2 regions of the Hydrogenophaga sp. BPS33 genome follow, and region 2 is predicted to be linked to the other one. Evidence: predicted binding sites of a transcription regulator. Region 2 holds the regulator's gene; the other holds the start of a gene.
The links. The regulator HrcA, encoded in region 2, represses chaperone genes, less so after heat shock. The targets are predictions, from matches to a motif close to TTAGCACTCNNNNNNNNNGAGTGCTAA.
Positions count from the first base shown of each region.

Region 1: rpoH (RNA polymerase sigma factor RpoH) is a predicted target of HrcA. The motif match lies at 6,796-6,822, and genes of this name have one in related genera.

Region 1 is NZ_CP044549.1:1,900,883-1,909,524, reverse strand. It holds gene F9K07_RS08985 (ATP-dependent nuclease) at 1-405, opposite strand, end outside; gene F9K07_RS08980 (restriction endonuclease subunit S) at 416-2,113, opposite strand; gene F9K07_RS08975 (type I restriction-modification system subunit M) at 2,113-3,576, opposite strand; gene hsdR (EcoAI/FtnUII family type I restriction enzme subunit R) at 3,601-5,997, opposite strand; gene F9K07_RS08965 (helix-turn-helix domain-containing protein) at 5,999-6,208, opposite strand; gene rpoH (RNA polymerase sigma factor RpoH) at 6,857-7,804, shown strand; gene F9K07_RS08955 (sensor domain-containing diguanylate cyclase) at 7,918-8,642, shown strand, end outside.
Region 2 is NZ_CP044549.1:4,362,348-4,370,989, forward strand. It holds gene pgi (glucose-6-phosphate isomerase) at 1-804, shown strand, start outside; gene F9K07_RS20280 (hypothetical protein) at 996-1,367, shown strand; gene F9K07_RS20285 (DUF6691 family protein) at 1,394-1,648, shown strand; tRNA gene F9K07_RS20290 (tRNA-Ile) at 1,694-1,770, shown strand; gene hrcA (heat-inducible transcriptional repressor HrcA) at 1,778-2,797, opposite strand; gene F9K07_RS20300 (NAD kinase) at 2,893-3,810, shown strand; gene recN (DNA repair protein RecN) at 3,866-5,509, shown strand; gene rapZ (RNase adapter RapZ) at 5,521-6,438, shown strand; gene mutY (A/G-specific adenine glycosylase) at 6,478-7,578, opposite strand; gene F9K07_RS20320 (dynamin family protein) at 7,575-8,642, opposite strand, start outside.

The DNA of each region.
Region 1 (8,642 bases), 2.5 Mb from region 2:
AGGATTGGCACCTTTGATGCGTTTGCGGAAATCCGCCTCGTATCGTTGTATCAAGCCGGACACTGTATCGTTATGGCCGGAGTAGTAGATCAGCACATTGTCGGGCAGAGGAGTATCTCCAATGTTCTTGCGCTCATTGCCATTGACACTGAGCTTACCAGTCCTCCATACGATTTCATTTTCCGTGCCATCGATTTCATATTTGACCGTGAAATCGAAGTCGATTTCACTCTTGTTATCGAACTCATAAAGGTGTCGAAATATCTCTATTAACGCTTCAAATAAATTCGATTTTCCGCTGCCATTCTTGCCGACAAACACATCGATGAAACTCGTCCCGTCAAAACTCATGGAGAAATCTTTGAGGTTTTTGTATTGTCTGATGAAGACCGATTTCAAGCGCATGGCAGCTCGCTCACACTTCCGCCATTACGGCATTCAGCAATTCGGTTTTCTTACAAGTGGCTGCAGCAATCCGCTGCTCTAGCGTGTCACACAACCCCATAAGCTGGTCTATTTTGCTTGTGATGCGTTGTTGTTCGAGTTGCGGTGGAAGACCAATAACAAGGTTTCGAAGAAATCCCAGTGAAACAAATGGCTGCGCGCCCCCCGCAGCTTTTTGCTGCAAATCGATAGCTAGATGCTCCATGAATCTTTTGATGAAATAGGGCTGAGTAAACGACTTGTTGTAATACTTAAATAGAGCGACATTTTTTATACTGAACTCACGATCTTCTTCGACAATGATTTGGTTGCCAATATTTCCACCAATCATGGAGAAAAGGATATCGAGTCGCTCAACTCGCGAACGTTTGATTATCTCAAAATGATCTTCAGCAGAGATTTGTCGTGCATTAGCAAAGTCGACTCCACCGTTCACAAAGTTTTTACTTGTAATAAGCGGGTAGGTGTTCGGGCCAATCGCATCCCTTGGGGAGTCATGCGTGCCATCTCTAACATCCAACACATCTTGAAGACGTGCCCACGCCCAACCCAGTGGCAACGCATAGGGAATTTCTTCAGGTTTGATCTCTGGAAGCGGCTTAAGTATTTTTATCTTGCCTTCTTTCACAAGCCGCTTTTTCTCAGTTTCGATTTCTTTGAGCAATTCACTAGCGGGCGCGTCGTTTGAGTATTGCGGGACGAGTTTGCCCATGACGGCGAGTTGAAGAATTGCCTTGCGCAGTTCAGCGATATTTTCTTTGACTGCGTAAAGATCACCGAAGTATTGGGTGATGAAGGCCCAAGCATCGTTGGCGCTACCGCCACCGGTGGTATCAAGTAGTTGAGAGAGTGCAGCAGCGTGGACAGCCAGGCGCTTTGCTTTCTGATCGGCGCGCAGTTTTTCCAGCGCATCGCAACACGCCATCAGTTGATCAATTCTCGCGACGATGCGGTGTTGCTCCTCAAGCGGCGGGAGCGGTAGAAGTATCTCGACAAATTTCGCAATGGAGACACCGCCAATAATCCCCGTCATTGCCGCTGCAAACGATGCCCGAAAGACGGGCGACAGATAAGTGTAGAGAATGAACCGGGATGGAATGTGACCATACAGTTCATTCGCAAATAGTTTGTTGCCGAAACAGATGTCGCGGTCAGTCAGGCCACATTTTTTCCCGGCACTGCCACCTTCAGCACAGATCAGAACTGCACCTTGGTGCGCGACTCTGAATTTCGCCTCATTGAGAGGAATGCAGATTCCATTTTCGTAGTCCAACGGATCAAAACCGTAGCCGACATCTTTGGTCGCGATATAGGGTAGACCTTCAGCACCGGCGTACTTCGATTCCTTTTCTGAGGCGTTGATGCTGTTGCCATTGAAGATGTTGCCAATACTGCCGAGACGAACCCACTGCCAGCCCTGTGGCAAAACGTACGGCACTTCACCGAAAATACTTTCGGGCAGATGCTTGGGCGTTTTGATCTTACCGGCCTTCACCAGTCGCTTTTTCTCGGCATCTATCTCTTTAAGCAGTTCGCTAGCTGGCAAGTCGTTTGGGTTTTGCGGCACCAGCTTGCCCTGCATCGCTAGTGTCAGGATAAGTTCTCGCAGCTTTTGAATGCCTTCTGGTGCAGAAAACGCTGTGTCGAAGTGTTGCTCCAGCAATTCCATCACCGCCCTCCGAGGGCGAGCATTAGCTCTGCCTTCAGCGCGTTTTGTGCCTCGGCCAGCTGACTAGTGATTTCCTGGTATTCCGCCATCAACTCGGCTGGATCGCGGTGATTCACCTCCACGGCGTGGGGATTCTTGCAATCCAGGTTGTAGTTGCGTGCTGCGATATCGGCTGCAGAAACCTTCCAGGCGTTTTCTGTCGTCTTACGACCCTTGCGCGTTGAGCCACCCCACCAGCCCTTTTCCAGATCGAATTCTTTGATGTCCAGTGGTTTAGTGCGGGAATAGCTTTTGTAGCCATCCGGATAAGGATGCTCAAAGAACCAGACATCTTTCGTCGGTTCGCCTTTCTCGAAAAACAACACGTTGGTCGCGATGCTGGTGTACGGGGCGAATACGCCCTTGGGCAGGCGAACGATGGTGTGCAGGTTGAATTCTTCCAGCAACTCGCGTTTCAGCGTGGTTTTGGCGCCCTCGCCAAACAGGAAACCATCGGGCAGCACGACGGCGGCGCGACCGGTGTCGTGCTTAAGAAGATGCATGATCAGCGCCATGAACAGGTCGGCGGTTTCGCGGGTCTGGTACTTGCGCGGGAAGTTGTTCTCGATACCGTCTTCTTCCATGCCGCCGAACGGCGGGTTGGTGAGGATGATGTCGACGCGGTCTTTCGGGCCGTAGTCCTTGAGCGGGCGGCTCAGGGTGTTGTCGTGCCGGATGTTGCTGGGCACATCGATGCCATGCAGCATCAGGTTGGTCATGGCCAGCATGTGCGGCAGCGGCTTTTTCTCGACGCCGTGGATGCTCTCTTGCAGGGTGTTGCGGTCCACTGCTGTTTTGACCTGATTCTTGAGGTGTTCGATGGTGCAGGTCAAAAAACCGCCGGTGCCGCAAGCCGGGTCGAGGACGCTTTCGCCCAGTTGGGGGTTGAGAATATCGACCATGAACTGAGTGACTGCGCGCGGTGTGTAGTACTCACCGGCGTTACCTGCTGACTGCAAGTCGGCCAGGATTTTTTCGTAGATATCGTTGAACAGGTGGCGGTCTGACGAGGAGTTGAAATCAACGTCCACCTCGATGGTGTTGATCACTTGCCGCAGCAAGGTTCCAGACTTCATGTAGTTGTAGGCATCCTCAAACACCGAGCCAACCACTCTGCCGTTCGGCGCCACACCAGCAACGGTGGCCAGTTTCTTGAGTGAGGGGAAGAGTTCGTTGTTGACAAAGTCGATCAGTTCTTCGCCAGTGATACCTTCTGCATCCTTTGCCCAGTTGCTCCAGCGGAAACGGCTTTGCAGTGGCGACTTGTAGCCAGGAATGGTGAGTTGCCATTCCTGTTCTTTGTCGTCAAAGATTTTCAGAAAAAGCAGCCAGACGATCTGGCTGATGCGCTGGGCGTCGCCATCAACGCCGACATCCTTGCGCATGATGTCTTGAATGGTTTTGATCAGTGTGCCGATAGCCATGGGATGGATTCCAAAAGGTGCTTGTTATGCGCGCTGCTGCGATGGGCTGTAGAGCGCTTGTTCGAGTTCATGCAGGGCGTGTTGGTATTGATCCAGTCCGCCAAAGGCGCGGATGATTTCCATGGGTGTGCCGAAACTGGTGAACGGGGCGATGGTGAGGATTTGTGTCTCCTCGATAGGCCCGACGCCTTCGTCGGCGTATTTGTCCAGCAAGGCTTGCAGCACACGCTGCGCTTGTTCGCCATAGCAATTGAAATAATCGCGCTTTTTGACCTGCTCGGCGCGCTCTCTGCGGGTAAGCGGTGGTTGATCCCAGGCGATGTGGCAGACCAGATCGAAGGGGTCAAACTCCTTGCCGGACTGGCGACCAATTTCTTCGGCCAGCGCGGCAAAGAAAACCCCTTCATTGGCCAATTCGTCGATAACGGCCTGCTTCTTGTCGGCACTGTTCCAGCGCCGTAAAAAATCATCAAGTGAGCTGAATTCCTTGGCCAGCGCCTTGCGGGTGTAGTCCTTGAGTGATTCGGTAATCAATTTTCCGCTGGCGTCGAAATACTGCACGCGTTCGGCAGCCACTTTGACTTCAACATTGGCGACGACATACCGACGAACTCCACTACCTTCTTCACCCGGGTGTGGCTCGGCAACGCCTGTCCACGGCGATTCATCAGCAGGTGGATAGGTGAAGCCCTCGTCGCCCGGAGTGCCAGTCATTTCGTCGGGTGGCACCGGGGATTCACCGGGTGCCGGTTCGTATATTTGCACCGGATCACCATCAAAATCAGGGTCGGCGAACAGTTCAGTTGCCTTCTTGAAGTCGATGATGGTGAAGAAGTACTTGTCGTAGTCTTCGTTGATGCGCGTTCCGCGGCCTATGATCTGCTTGAACTCGGTCATGGACTGGATGCGTTGATCCAGCACGATGATTTTGCAGGTCTGGGCATCCACACCCGTGGTCATCAATTTAGATGTTGTGGCGATGACCGGGTATTTAGATTCGGGGAAGATGAAGTTATCGAGTTCGGCTTTGCCTTCTTCGTTATCGCCCGTGATGCGCATCACGTATTTACTGTTCAGTGCAGCCAAATCGGCGTTTTCGTTTACCAATGCCTGACGCATGCGCTCGGCGTGATCGATGTTGTCGCAGAACACAATGGTTTTGTCGAAACGATTAGTCTGCTTTAAAAAGTCGCTGATTTTCTTTGCCACCAGCTCAGTGCGCTTTTCCAGAACAAGGTTTTTGTCAAAGTCGCGCTGGTTGTATATGCGATCCTCAATTTCGTTGCCACGCTTGTCGAGCATGCCTTTGTCGGGACGCCAGCCGGTCAGGTCTTTATCAAGGTCAATGCGGACCACCTTGTAGGGGGCAAGAAAGCCATCGTCGATGCCCTGTCGGAGGGTATAGGTGTAAATCGGTTCGCCGAAGTAATCGATGTTGGAGATTTCTTTGGTTTCCTTGGGTGTGGCCGTCAGGCCGATTTGGGTGGCCGACGAGAAGTATTCAAGAATCTCGCGCCAGGCTGAGTCTGCAGCCGCACTGCCGCGATGGCATTCGTCGATGACGATCAGGTCGAAGAAATCGCGGCTGAACTGTTTGTAGATGTTGCGTTCTTCTTCCGTGCCGGTGACTGCCTGATACAGAGACAGATAGATCTCATATGACTTGTTGGCCTGCCTCTTCTGGATCTTGGTCATCGCCGAGCCGAAGGGCTTGAAGTCGTTGGTCATGGTCTGGTCGACCAAGATATTGCGGTCGGCTAAAAACAAAATCCGCTTCTTGGCTTTGGATTTCCAAAGACGCCAGATGATCTGAAAGGCTGTGTAGGTTTTGCCCGTGCCGGTGGCCATCACCAGCAATAGACGGTTCTGTCCACGCGCGATAGCTTCAACGCTCTTGTTGATCGCCAGAAGCTGGTAATAGCGTGGGGTTTTGTTACTGCCGTCGCTGTAGTAGTCCTGTGAGACTAGTTCGCTCTGTGCTGTGTTCAGGCCCAAGTGCTCCGACCACCAATGCCACAACGTCTCAGGACTGGGCAGTTCATGAAGTGCCAGCTCCCGTTCGATGACGCCGTCCTTGGCAATCTTGTTGTGGAACAGGAACCCGTCGCCGTTACTGCTGAACACAAAGGGCACCTGCAACATTTCGGCGTAGCCCAAGCCCTGTTGCATGCCGTCGCCCAGCGAGTGTTTGTTGTCTTTCGCCTCGATGACCGCGATGGGCATGTTGGGCCTATGAAACAACACATAGTCAGCACGCTTGTTTTGGGCGCGAGTGTGCAACTTGCCACGGACGATGATGCGGCCCTTGGTGAGCGGAAACTCTTCACGCACCTGGGAGGAGATATCCCATCCCGCCTGCTCAAGCGCAGGGGTAACGAATTTTGTGCAGATATCGCGCTCGCTGAGCTGGCGTTTGTCCATATCAAGTGGCATCTTCGTGTTCGCGGTCTTGATCTTCCGCCGCGCCGCCCCCGCGAACCCATTCATTCACCTCGGAGAGCTGGAATTTCCACAACCGACCTATCTTGTGTGCAGGGAGGCCCTTGCGTTCCCGCCAGCGGTAAACGGTGTCCTTCACCACGCCAAGATGCCGGGCAACATCTATCGCGGTGACCCACGGTTCGGAGTTCATGGCATTGGTGCTCCAGAAGAAGCTTCAAAGTCGTTTTGGATCGTTTTCAGTCTAGCAGACGATGGCTCCGGCTGCCGCCCGTTCCAGGATTCAAAGCTTGGTTAGTTGAGCGTTTGCCCATCTACCGCATACGCGATCGCAGTCAAGCCGAGCACCATTCCCACGGGGAGGGAAGTCCTTCCGTGACTGGGTGTCGCAACAGTGTGGGATGCCCTGGAGGAAGGTCCATGTTGAGATCCATACGGATGTGGGTATGCAAACTAGCCCCTCGCTCGGCTTCATCACTCCATACCTGTCAGTTCCGCCGTGACCGACTTACGCCGAGGAGCGCTTCAAAGGCCTCATCTGCTTGAACTTTGCCAAGACGGAGTAGGCTAAAAATCAAAGAATCCTAAAACAATTGAAATATATCAACAGGTTACGGCGATGTTGATCAGCTGAAACTTCAAGCCCAGCAGAAATCAAAGCACGCCTAGTTCAGAAATGAATGAGCAAAAGTTCAAGAATGAACGGCGTTTGACAACTTAAGAGTCCAAAAATGGGTGCCATCAAAAGCCGCACCGCCGCCGTGGCAAGGAACTCTCGCCTTAGCACTCGCTCATAGAGAGTGCTAATATTCTTGGCAGAACACCTGAGGAGGGTTCCTACATGTCTCAAACACTCGCCCCTGTTGCCACCGCCACCCAAGGCTCGCTCGCCGTGGCGAACCCCTGGGCGCTCGTGCCCCCCCTGGGCAACCTCGACGCCTATATTTCCGCCGTCAACCGCTTGCCCCTGCTGACCCTGGAGCAGGAGCAGCAAGCCGCACGGCGCCTGCGCGACGACAACGATCTGGACGCCGCAGGCCAGTTGGTGATGTCCCACCTGCGTCTGGTGGTGTCGATCGCTCGCCAGTACCTGGGCTACGGCCTGCCCCACGGCGACCTGATCCAGGAAGGCAACGTCGGCCTGATGAAGGCCGTCAAGCGCTTCGACCCCGATCAGGGCGTGCGCCTGGTGAGCTACGCCATGCACTGGATCAAGGCCGAGATCCACGAATACATCCTGAAGAATTGGCGCATGGTCAAGGTGGCCACCACCAAGGCGCAACGCAAGCTGTTCTTCAACCTGCGTTCGCGCAAACAAAGCTTCCGTGCCGACGCGGCCGATGGCGACACCCACCGTGACGTGCTGTCCGACACCGAAGTGGGTGTGATGGCACGCGAACTGAGCGTGAAGCCGGAGGAAGTGCGCGAAATGGAAACGCGCCTGTCGGGCGGCGACGTGGTGCTCGACCCCAGCCCCAGCGACGATGGCGAAGACCGCTTCGGCCCGATCGCCTATCTGGCCGACGCCAACCACGAACCCACGGCCTTGCTGGAATCGGCCCAGCGCGACCGCCTGGCCACGGAAGGCGTGGCCCGGGCCATGAGCGAGCTCGACGAGCGCTCGCGCCGCATCGTGAGCGAGCGCTGGCTCAAGGTGAATGACGATGGTTCGGGCGGCATGACGCTGCACGAACTGGCGGCCGAGTACGGCGTGAGCGCCGAGCGCGTGCGCCAGATCGAGGTGGCGGCCATGAAAAAGATGCGAAAGGCATTGGCGGCTTACGCCTGACCCCCTCCCCTGGTGTCACGAAAGCCCCGGCGGTTGTCCGACCCCGGGGCTTTTTTGCGCGCCTTGCCAAGCCTGGCGGGGAAAGCTTGTGTAACAGACGACACAATCGGAGCATGTCCGATTTTTCGTGGAAGGGCGCGATGCCCGGAACCCGTCGTGCCCGCGGCCTGGCCGTCTGGGTCGCCCTGTTTTTTCTCTCCCTGCTCCCCATCGCTCACGCCATGGCCGCCGGCGTGCCGACCGTGGTGCTCGATGACACCCAGAACAGCGTGCCGCTGGCCCAGCGCAGCGTCTACTGGGTTGACCCGACGGGCCAGCGCACCGTGCAGGAGGTGGAAGCGCAACAGCAAGACCTGCCCTTTGCCCTGCGCGACGCCGACCACCGATTGACCCTGTCCGACGGCGCCGCCCTCTGGGTGCGCTTCGACGTCCAGGTGCGCGACGACCACGCCCTTTGGGAGCTGGAGTTGGCACGCTCCGGCACCGACCGCATCAGCGTTTACCACCGATTGGCCGACGGCCGCTGGAAAGCGCAGCACGCGGGCGACCGCATCGCCGTGCGGGATTGGGCGTTTCCCGATCGCTACCCGGTGTTCTCGCTCGATCCTCGCACCGATGCCGCGGTGACCTATTGGGTGCAGATCGAGCACGCCCGCGTGCCCTTTTCGGGCACGTTGCAGGTCCACAAGCACAGCACGTTGCGCGAGTTGCGCATCCATCAACAGTTTCTGCTCGGCGCCTATTTCGGCATGGCTTTGCTGCTCACGGCCACGGCGGTGGCCAATGCGCTCGTGTTCCGCGACACCAGTTTCGCGGCCTACGCTGTCTACACCACCGT
Region 2 (8,642 bases):
TTCCTCTTCTGGGACTGGGTGGGCGGGCGCTACTCGGTCTGGTCGGCGCTGGGCCTGCCGCTGGCCATCGCCATCGGTGCCGAGCATTTCCGCCTGTTCCTGGCGGGCGCGCGCGCGATGGACGAGCACTTCTGCCACACACCGCTGGCGCAGAACCTGCCCGTGCAGATGGCGCTGCACGGCATCTGGAACCGCAACTTCCTCAGATTGCCGACGCACCTCATCGTGCCGTATGCCTCGCGCCTGGCGCGCTTCACGCCGTTCGTGCAACAGATGGACATGGAGTCCAACGGCAAGCGCACCCACACCGACGGCACCCCCGCCGCCGTGGCGACCGGACCGATCGTCTGGGGCGGCCTGGGCATCGACGGGCAACACGCCTATTTCCAGCTCATCCACCAAGGCATGCACACGGTGCCGGTGGATTTCATCGGGGTGGAGAACGAAGACACCCCCTTGCCCATGGCCGCCACGCACCACGAGGTGGTGAACCTCAACTTGCGCGCCCAGGCCGAAGCCATGGCCCGAGGCCGTTCGCAGGCCGACACGCAGGCGATGTTGCAAAAGGAAGGCCTGAGCGCCGCCGAAGCCCGGACCCTGGCACCACACCGCAGTTTCGAGGGCAACATTCCCAGCCACATCCTGTGGCTGGATCGGCTGGACCCCGCGCGCCTGGGCGCGTTGATCGCGCTGTACGAACACAAGGTGTTCACGCAAGCGGCCATCTGGCGCATCAACGCCTACGACCAATGGGGCGTGGAACTCGGCAAGACCATGGCCAAGGCCCTGGCGAAAACGGCGTGAAACCAGGCGGCACGAACGCCTGCACCGCCAATTCAGGCCCAAATACCTTGCACTGCAGCATTTTCAGGAGCGAAGCCCTGTTGACGCCGCACGGCTTTCCGCGAGCGCAAGTGCTATCGCATAGGGTATAAATCTGCATCTCAAAAGACTCTCCCAGCACATTCGGCACGATCCGCAAGGCATCCCAAAGCATGCAAAGAGTCAGAACCTTTTTCAGCACCTTGACGTCGATCATTTCGCCGAATGCGGAGACGCCGGCCAGCGCGCCCGATCCGCAGGCGATGCTGCTGATCCAGAAGTCGATGTTGCGCGTGCTGGGCGTGCGTGGCGCAGAGCTGAACCCCCAACTGGAACACCGCATCCGCTTCGCGCCGAGCATTGAAGCACTGTGGTTCCTGCGTGCCGATCTGGCCCAGGCGCTGTGCCTGCAGCGCGACGAGAACAGTGCCCTGCAAGCGGTCACCGACCTCACGCCCTTGTTCGACGGCCATATCGCCAAGTCCCAGTTGCAAGCCTTCCAACTCGGACATCGGGGGCCAAGGCGCATTGCCGAGCGCAAGTAGGGCCAACGCCCGCAGGCATCCGCCGTATGCTCCAGCCTCCCCTGGAGACTCAACGCACCACCTACCTGCCGGGGGGCATGCTTTACCTGCCCAAGGCGCAGCAGATCGACCGGAGGCTGGTGGTGGGCGGCCTGGTCTTTCGTGTGGGCTGGGGCCTGGCGGGCTTCTGCCCGGGGCCGGCACTGGTGGCTGGGGCGGCGGGCGAAACCAATACACTGGTGTTCGTCGCCGCGATGGTCGTCGGCATGCTGGTGCACAGCGCAGTCGACCGGCGCACTTGAGGCCGTGCTGGAGGCAGAAGCAAGCCGTCTACAATTCCGCGCTTCGGGCCGTTAGCTCAGTTGGTTAGAGCAGAGGACTCATAATCCTTTGGTCGTTGGTTCAAGTCCAACACGGCCTACCAGACACCCCTACTTGTGGTGGCTCAACGCATTCCCCACCAGCTTGGAGGTGACGTCGACGATCTGGATCATGCGCTCGTACGACATGCGCTGCGGGCCGATCACCCCCAGCGTGCCCACCACTTGGCCGTCCACCTCGTAGGGCGCGGTGACCACCGAGAGTTCTTCGTACGGCACGACCTGGCTCTCGCCGCCGATGTAGATGCGCACCCCATCGGCCTGCGCCGACACGTCGAGCAGGCGGATCAGCTGGGTCTTCTGCTCGAACAGGTCGAACAGGCGGCGCAGGTTGCCCATGTCGCTGGAGAACTCGCTCACCGACAGCAGGTTGCGCTCGCCCGAGACCACCACCGCGTCCTGCTCTTCGCCCCCCTCGGCGCCAATGTCCACCGCGGCCTTCATGAGATCGGCGATCTCGCCGCGCAACCGGTCCACTTCGGTTTTCAGACGCTCGCGCACCGCTTCCATGGTGAGCCCGGGGTAGTGCGCATTGAGGAAGTTGGCCGCCTCCAGCAACTGCGGCTGGGTGAAATTGACCTGGGTGTGGATGATGCGGTTCTGCACCGTGCCGTCGGGCGAAACGATGATGACCAGCACGCGCCGCTCGGACAGGCTCAGGAACTCGATATGGCGAAACACCGAGGCGCGCCGCGGCGCCGTGACCACGCCCACGAACTGCGAGAGGTTCGACAACATCTGCGCCGCGTTGCTGATCACCCGGTGCGGCTGGCCCGCATCGATGACCGGCCCGCCCATCTCGTTCACACCGGTGAGGTTCTCACGCCGCACCGTCAGCATGGTGTCGACGAACAGGCGATAGCCGCGCGCGGTCGGAATGCGGCCGGCCGAGGTGTGCGGACTGGCAATCAGTCCGAGCTCCTCCAGGTCGCTCATGACGTTGCGGATCGTGGCCGGCGACAGGTCCATGCCACCGGCCTTGGCCAGCGTGCGCGAACCCACGGGCTGCCCGTCGGCGATGTATCGCTCGACGAGCGCTTTCAGCAGCAACTTGGCGCGGTCATCCAACATGGCTTCATTCTAAGGAGGGATGGGCCTGCGCGCAGCGCAGCCGACGCGGGTTTTGCGCCATTCCGCCACAAAGAAGCTGTGCTGTAATGCGCCGCATGACCCTGACCACGGACGCCAGGTCCGCACCCTCCCGTTCGATCCGGCCACTGCGTTTTGCGCATGTCGTCATCGTGGGCAAGTACCACGCACCCGGTTCCCGCAACGCGGTCGACGAGATCGCGCACTTCCTGCACGACGAAGGTTGCGACGTGTCGCTGGAACAGGAAACCGCCGCCAACACCGGCCTGAGCCAATACCCCGCGCTGGCGGTGCCCGCGATCGGCAAGACCTGCGATCTGGCGCTGGTGGTCGGCGGCGACGGCACGATGCTGGGCATCGGCCGTCAGTTGGCGCGCTATGGCGTGCCGCTGGTGGGCATCAACCAGGGGCGCCTGGGCTTCATCACCGACATTCCCTTCGACTGTTACCGCGAAACGCTGCGCCCCATGCTGCGCGGTGAATTCACCGAAGACGCCCGCACGCTGATGGCGGGCACGGTCTGGCGCGACGGGCACTGCGTCTTCGAGGCCACCGCGCTCAACGACGTGGTGGTCAACCGCGGCGGCGTGGCCAGCATGATCGAGCTGCGGGTGGAGGTCGACGGCCATTTCGTGGCCAACCAGCGCGCCGATGGCCTGATCATCGCGTCGCCCACCGGCTCCACCGCCTATGCACTCTCGGCTGGCGGCCCGTTGCTGCACCCCGGCATCGACGGTTTCGTGATGGTGCCGATCGCGCCGCACACGCTGTCCAACCGTCCCGTCGTGATTCCTTCCCACAGCGAGATCGCTCTGGAAATTGTTTCCGGCCGCGACGCGAGCGCCAATTTCGACATGCAGTCGCTCACCAGCCTGCTGCACGGCGACCGCATCGTGGTGCGCCGCTCCGAGCACGCGCTGCGCCTGTTGCATCCCGTGGGCTGGAGTTACTTCGACACCTTGCGCAAGAAGCTCCACTGGAACGAGGGCGGGTGAAAGGCCGGGCACAATACGGCCGCCTCCTTCATCACCTGCCGCACCGCCCATTGCCATGAGCCTCCGACGCATCGTTCTGCGCGACTTCGTCATCGTCGAGTCGCTGGACCTCGAACTCGACCCCGGTTTCGGTGTGTTGACCGGTGAGACGGGCGCCGGCAAATCCATCCTGATCGACGCCCTGCAACTCGCGCTGGGCGCGCGCGCCGACAGCGGCGTGGTGCGCGAAGGCACGGCCCGCTGCGACATCGCAGCCGAATTCGACGTACCCGCCTCGCTCATGCCGTGGCTGGAAGAACAGGGCTTCTCGGCCGACGACAGCCTGCTGCTGCGCCGCACGGTCGACACCGACGGGCGCAGCCGCGCCTGGATCAACGGCAGCGCGGCCACCATCGCCCAGCTCAAGACCCTGGCCGATGGCCTGGTCGACATCCACGGGCAACACGCCTGGCAGAGCCTCACGCGCGCCGACGCGGTGCGCGACCTGCTCGACGCCTACGCCGGCATCGACACCGAGCCCGCCGCCAAGGCCTGGGCGCAATGGCGGCAGCGGCGCAAGGCGCTCGATGCCGCCACCGAAAAGCAGAACACGCTGCAGCAGGAAAGCGAGCGTCTGTCCTGGCAGATCGCCGAGCTCGACAAACTGGCGCCCCAGGCCGGGGAGTGGGCAGAGCTCAATGCGCAGCACGGCCGCCTGGCGCACGCACAAGCCTTGCTCGATGCCGCGCAGACCGCGGCCAACGCGCTGGACGATGACGAAGCGAATGCGGCCGCGCTGATCCACCGCGCGCTCAGTGCCTTGCAGGCGCAGGCGCACATCGAGCCGCAGTTTGCCAGCACCATCGAGGCGCTCGACGCCGCGCTGGCACAGGTACAGGACACCGTGCACGCCCTGCACCAGTACGCCCGCCACACCGAACAGGACCCCGCCAGCCTCGAAGCGCTGGACCAGCGGCTCTCTCTGTGGATGTCGCTGGCGCGGCGCTACCGCCGCGCCCCCGAAGAACTGGCCGAGGTGCACGCGCAATGGAAGGCCGAACTCGCCCAAGTGGACCAGGCCCTGGATCTGGACAGCTTGCAAAAAGCCGAACGCGCCGACCGCAAAGCCTTCACCGCCGCGCTGGTGGTGATCACGAAGGAACGCCAGAAGGCCGCCCCGAAACTCTCCAAGGCCGTCACCGCCACCATGCAGACACTGGGCATGCAAGGCGGCGTGTTCGAAGTCGCGCTGGTGGCACTGGAAGAACCGCAGGCCCACGGCGCGGAGCAGGTGGAGTTCCGCGTGGCGGGGCACGCCGGCGCCACACCCAAGCCGGTGGGCAAAGTCGCTTCGGGCGGAGAGCTCTCGCGCATCGCACTGGCCATTTCGGTCGTCACCAGCCGCCTGGGCCAGGCCCCCACGCTGATCTTCGACGAGGTCGACTCGGGCATCGGTGGCGCCGTCGCCCACACGGTGGGCCAACTGCTGCGCCAGCTCGGACGGGACCGCCAGGTGCTGGCCGTGACCCACCTGCCCCAGGTGGCCGCCTGTGCCGACCACCATCTGCTGGTCAGCAAGCAGGCCAATGGCCGGCAGACGCAGAGCACGGTGTCGCCGATTGCCGAAGACGCGCGCGTGCGCGAACTCGCGCGCATGCTCGGTGGCGGCGAGCAGTCCGAGATTTCGCTGGCCCATGCCCGCGAAATGCTGGCGGCCTGAGCGATTCGCGCATGAACACGACCACGCCCTACTCCACGCAACTCGTCCTGATCACCGGCATGTCCGGCTCGGGCAAGTCGGTCGCGCTGACGGCCCTCGAGGACGTCGGCTTCTACTGCGTCGACAACCTGCCGCCCGAGTTGCTGGAATCTTTCGTCGATCTGCAGCGCACCAATGGCACGCCCAAGATTGCGATCGCCATGGACGTGCGCAGCGCGGCGTCACTGCCAGGCCTGCCTCGCCGTCTGGAAAAGCTCAAGGCGCACACCAGAGGCACCGTGCAGCTCACAACCGTGTTTCTCGACGCCACCACCGACACGCTGGTGCGCCGCTTTTCCGAAACGCGCCGCCTGCACCCGCTTTCGCTCAAACAGGAGCGGGATCAGCACCGAGCGCTCACGGAAGCCATCGAACACGAACGCGAACTGCTGGGCGAGTTGCGCGAGCAGGCCCTGGTGCTCGACACCAGCCTGATCCGACCCACCCGCCTGCGCAGCCAGGTCAAGGAATTGATCGGTGCCGGACCATCACCGTTGACGCTGGTGTTCGAGTCCTTCGCGTTCAAGCGCGGCATTCCCATGGACGCGGACTACGTGTTCGACGTGCGCATGCTGCCCAACCCGCACTACGAGCCCGAGCTGAGACCCCTCACCGGCCTGGACGGGCCGGTGGCCAAGTTCCTCGCGGCGCAGCCCGACGTGCAGCAGATGGAACAGCAGATCACCGCGTTCCTGCGCCAGTGGCTGCCGCACATGCTGCGCGACCACCGCAGCTACGTCACGGTGGCCATCGGCTGCACCGGCGGGCAACACCGCTCGGTGTACCTGGTCGAGCAACTGTCCTATGCGTTCGCCACCGAGTGGTTCACGCGCGTGCGGCACCGCGAAAGCGACCAGTGGCCCGGCCCGGACAGCCGGATACACGCATAAGCGAACGGCCGGGCAGCGCGAAGCCGGTCTTGCCGACCCTCAGACGGTTTTGCTCAGCGCCTGCAGCAGCAACTTGACGGGCGCCGGCAGACCACGGGCCTCCAGATCAGCAGCCCCCACCCACTGTCCTGGCGGCAGGTGTTGCGCCCGCTCGGGGGAGACGTCCAACAACAAGGGGTGCAAACGCAACTCGCGGTGCGTGAGGCTGTGCGCCACGGCGTCGAGGGTCTCCAGCCGATCCTGCATGGCCGCGGGCACCGCGGCCCGCAGAGCCGCTTCATCCGCGTACACCGGCGGGCAGTACAACCCCGCCCAGATGCCGCTGGAAGGCCGGCGCTCAAGCCAGAAGCGCGGCGCCTGTGCACTCGCATCGCGCCCCAGCAAAAGCCACCAGTTCTCGAAACGGCGCACCAGGCGCCGTGACTTGACCGGGAAACGTTGCGTCTGCCCGATCGCGTGCGCCTGGCAGAGGGGTTGAACCGGACAACGGTCGCATAGGGGCTTGGAGCGCAGGCAAACGGTTGCGCCCAAGTCCATCAAGCCCTGGGTGTACGCGGTCATGTCATCGGGTTCAGGCGCCTGCGGCAGCAGTTCCTGCGCCAACGCCCAGAGTTCGCGCTGCGGGCCCTGCTGGGCAAGATCGCCCTCGAACGCCAGCAGACGCGACAACACGCGCCGCACGTTGCCATCCAGAATCGAAATGCGCTCGCCGTAGCAAAAGGCTGCGATCGCCGCGGCGGTCGATGCCCCGATGCCCGGCAAGGTCTGCAAGGCTTCGGCGGTGCGCGGAAAGACACCGCCGTGCTCGTCCACAACGACCTGCGCGCAACGGTGCAGGTTGCGCGCGCGGCTGTAGTAGCCCAGGCCACTCCAGAGCGCCATCACCTCGTCGGACGAGGCGCGGGCCAGGGCCTGTACATCTGGGCAGCGCGCGAGGAACCGAGGGTAGTACGACAGCACCGAGCTGACCTGGGTCTGCTGCAACATGACCTCGGACAACCACACCAGGTAGGGGTCGCGGGTGTTCTGCCAAGGCAAGCCGCTGCGCCCCGCGTGGCGTTGCCACCGAATGAGCAGGAGCGCGAATGGGTTCGGCTGCGCCACGTCAAGCGCGCACGCTTTCACAGCGGCGCGCGTCATGCCACCAGGGCTTCGTCGGCTTGGTCCTCTTCGGAAGAAGACTGCAGCAGGTGGTCTGTCAGTTCACCGAGTTTGGCATCCAACAGATTGAGCTGATCCTGCTGCGCCTGCAATTCGTGGATGCGCTCGTCAAGGCCACCGGCGGCCTGCTGAATCCGCGACACCGCCTCGATGCGCCGGCCAAAATTGCGCCGGCGTTCGCGCAACTGCGCATCCAGTTGTGCGGCGGCCGACTTGTTCCAGAGTTCCACTTCGTTCACGGCGGTGTCGTAGACGACACGCAGGCGGCTCATGAGCGCACGCGCCAGACGCTCGGCGAACTCGGGCTGGGCCAGGCGCAAGGCGTTGCCCAGGCTGAGGTACTGAAGGTGGCTCTTTTCGATCAGATCCAGGTCCCGGGCGTATTGCGCCAGCTTGGGCGATGCGGGCGCCTGCAATGAGAAGCCGTACTCCGCGTTCAGGTTCTTGAAACTGCCTTCGAGCATGGACTGGATGTCGCCGGCCATGCGATCGGCCTTGGCGAGGTCGCTGCGCAAACGCTCGAACGTCTGGTTGTAGGCACGGCGCACGCCCAGCTTGATGCCGGGTTGCTTCAACAGCTTGCCCAGCGCGCCCACCTCGGCCTTGAGGTGCGACGCACTGAGCATGGCAAACAGATCCTTGAGCAGGCGAAGATGCACCGAGCGCACGGCCTGGATCTTGGCACCGCTGGCATCGAATTCGGCCTGTTCCTGCTCGATGCGCAAGCGCATCTGCTTGATCACACCGGCGTTCTTGCCGCGCAGCCCTTCCAACTCCTGGATCTGCTCCACCAGGTCGCGCGCGCGTGTATGAACCTGTCGGCCGGTTTCCGCCCGCAAGGCCTGGATGCCGCTGGCCACCACGGCGCCCAGGATCTTGCGGCGCTGCCCCAGGAGGTCCTCGCCCAAGGCGGTTTCCAGTTCCAGCAGCTTGCTCGCTTCGAGCAATTTCTTGTCGCGATGCACCTTGGCCAGCAAGCCCTTTTGCGCCGACACCGCCAGCACCTGGCGCGGCGACACGCCAAGAATCTCGGCCGAGTCGGC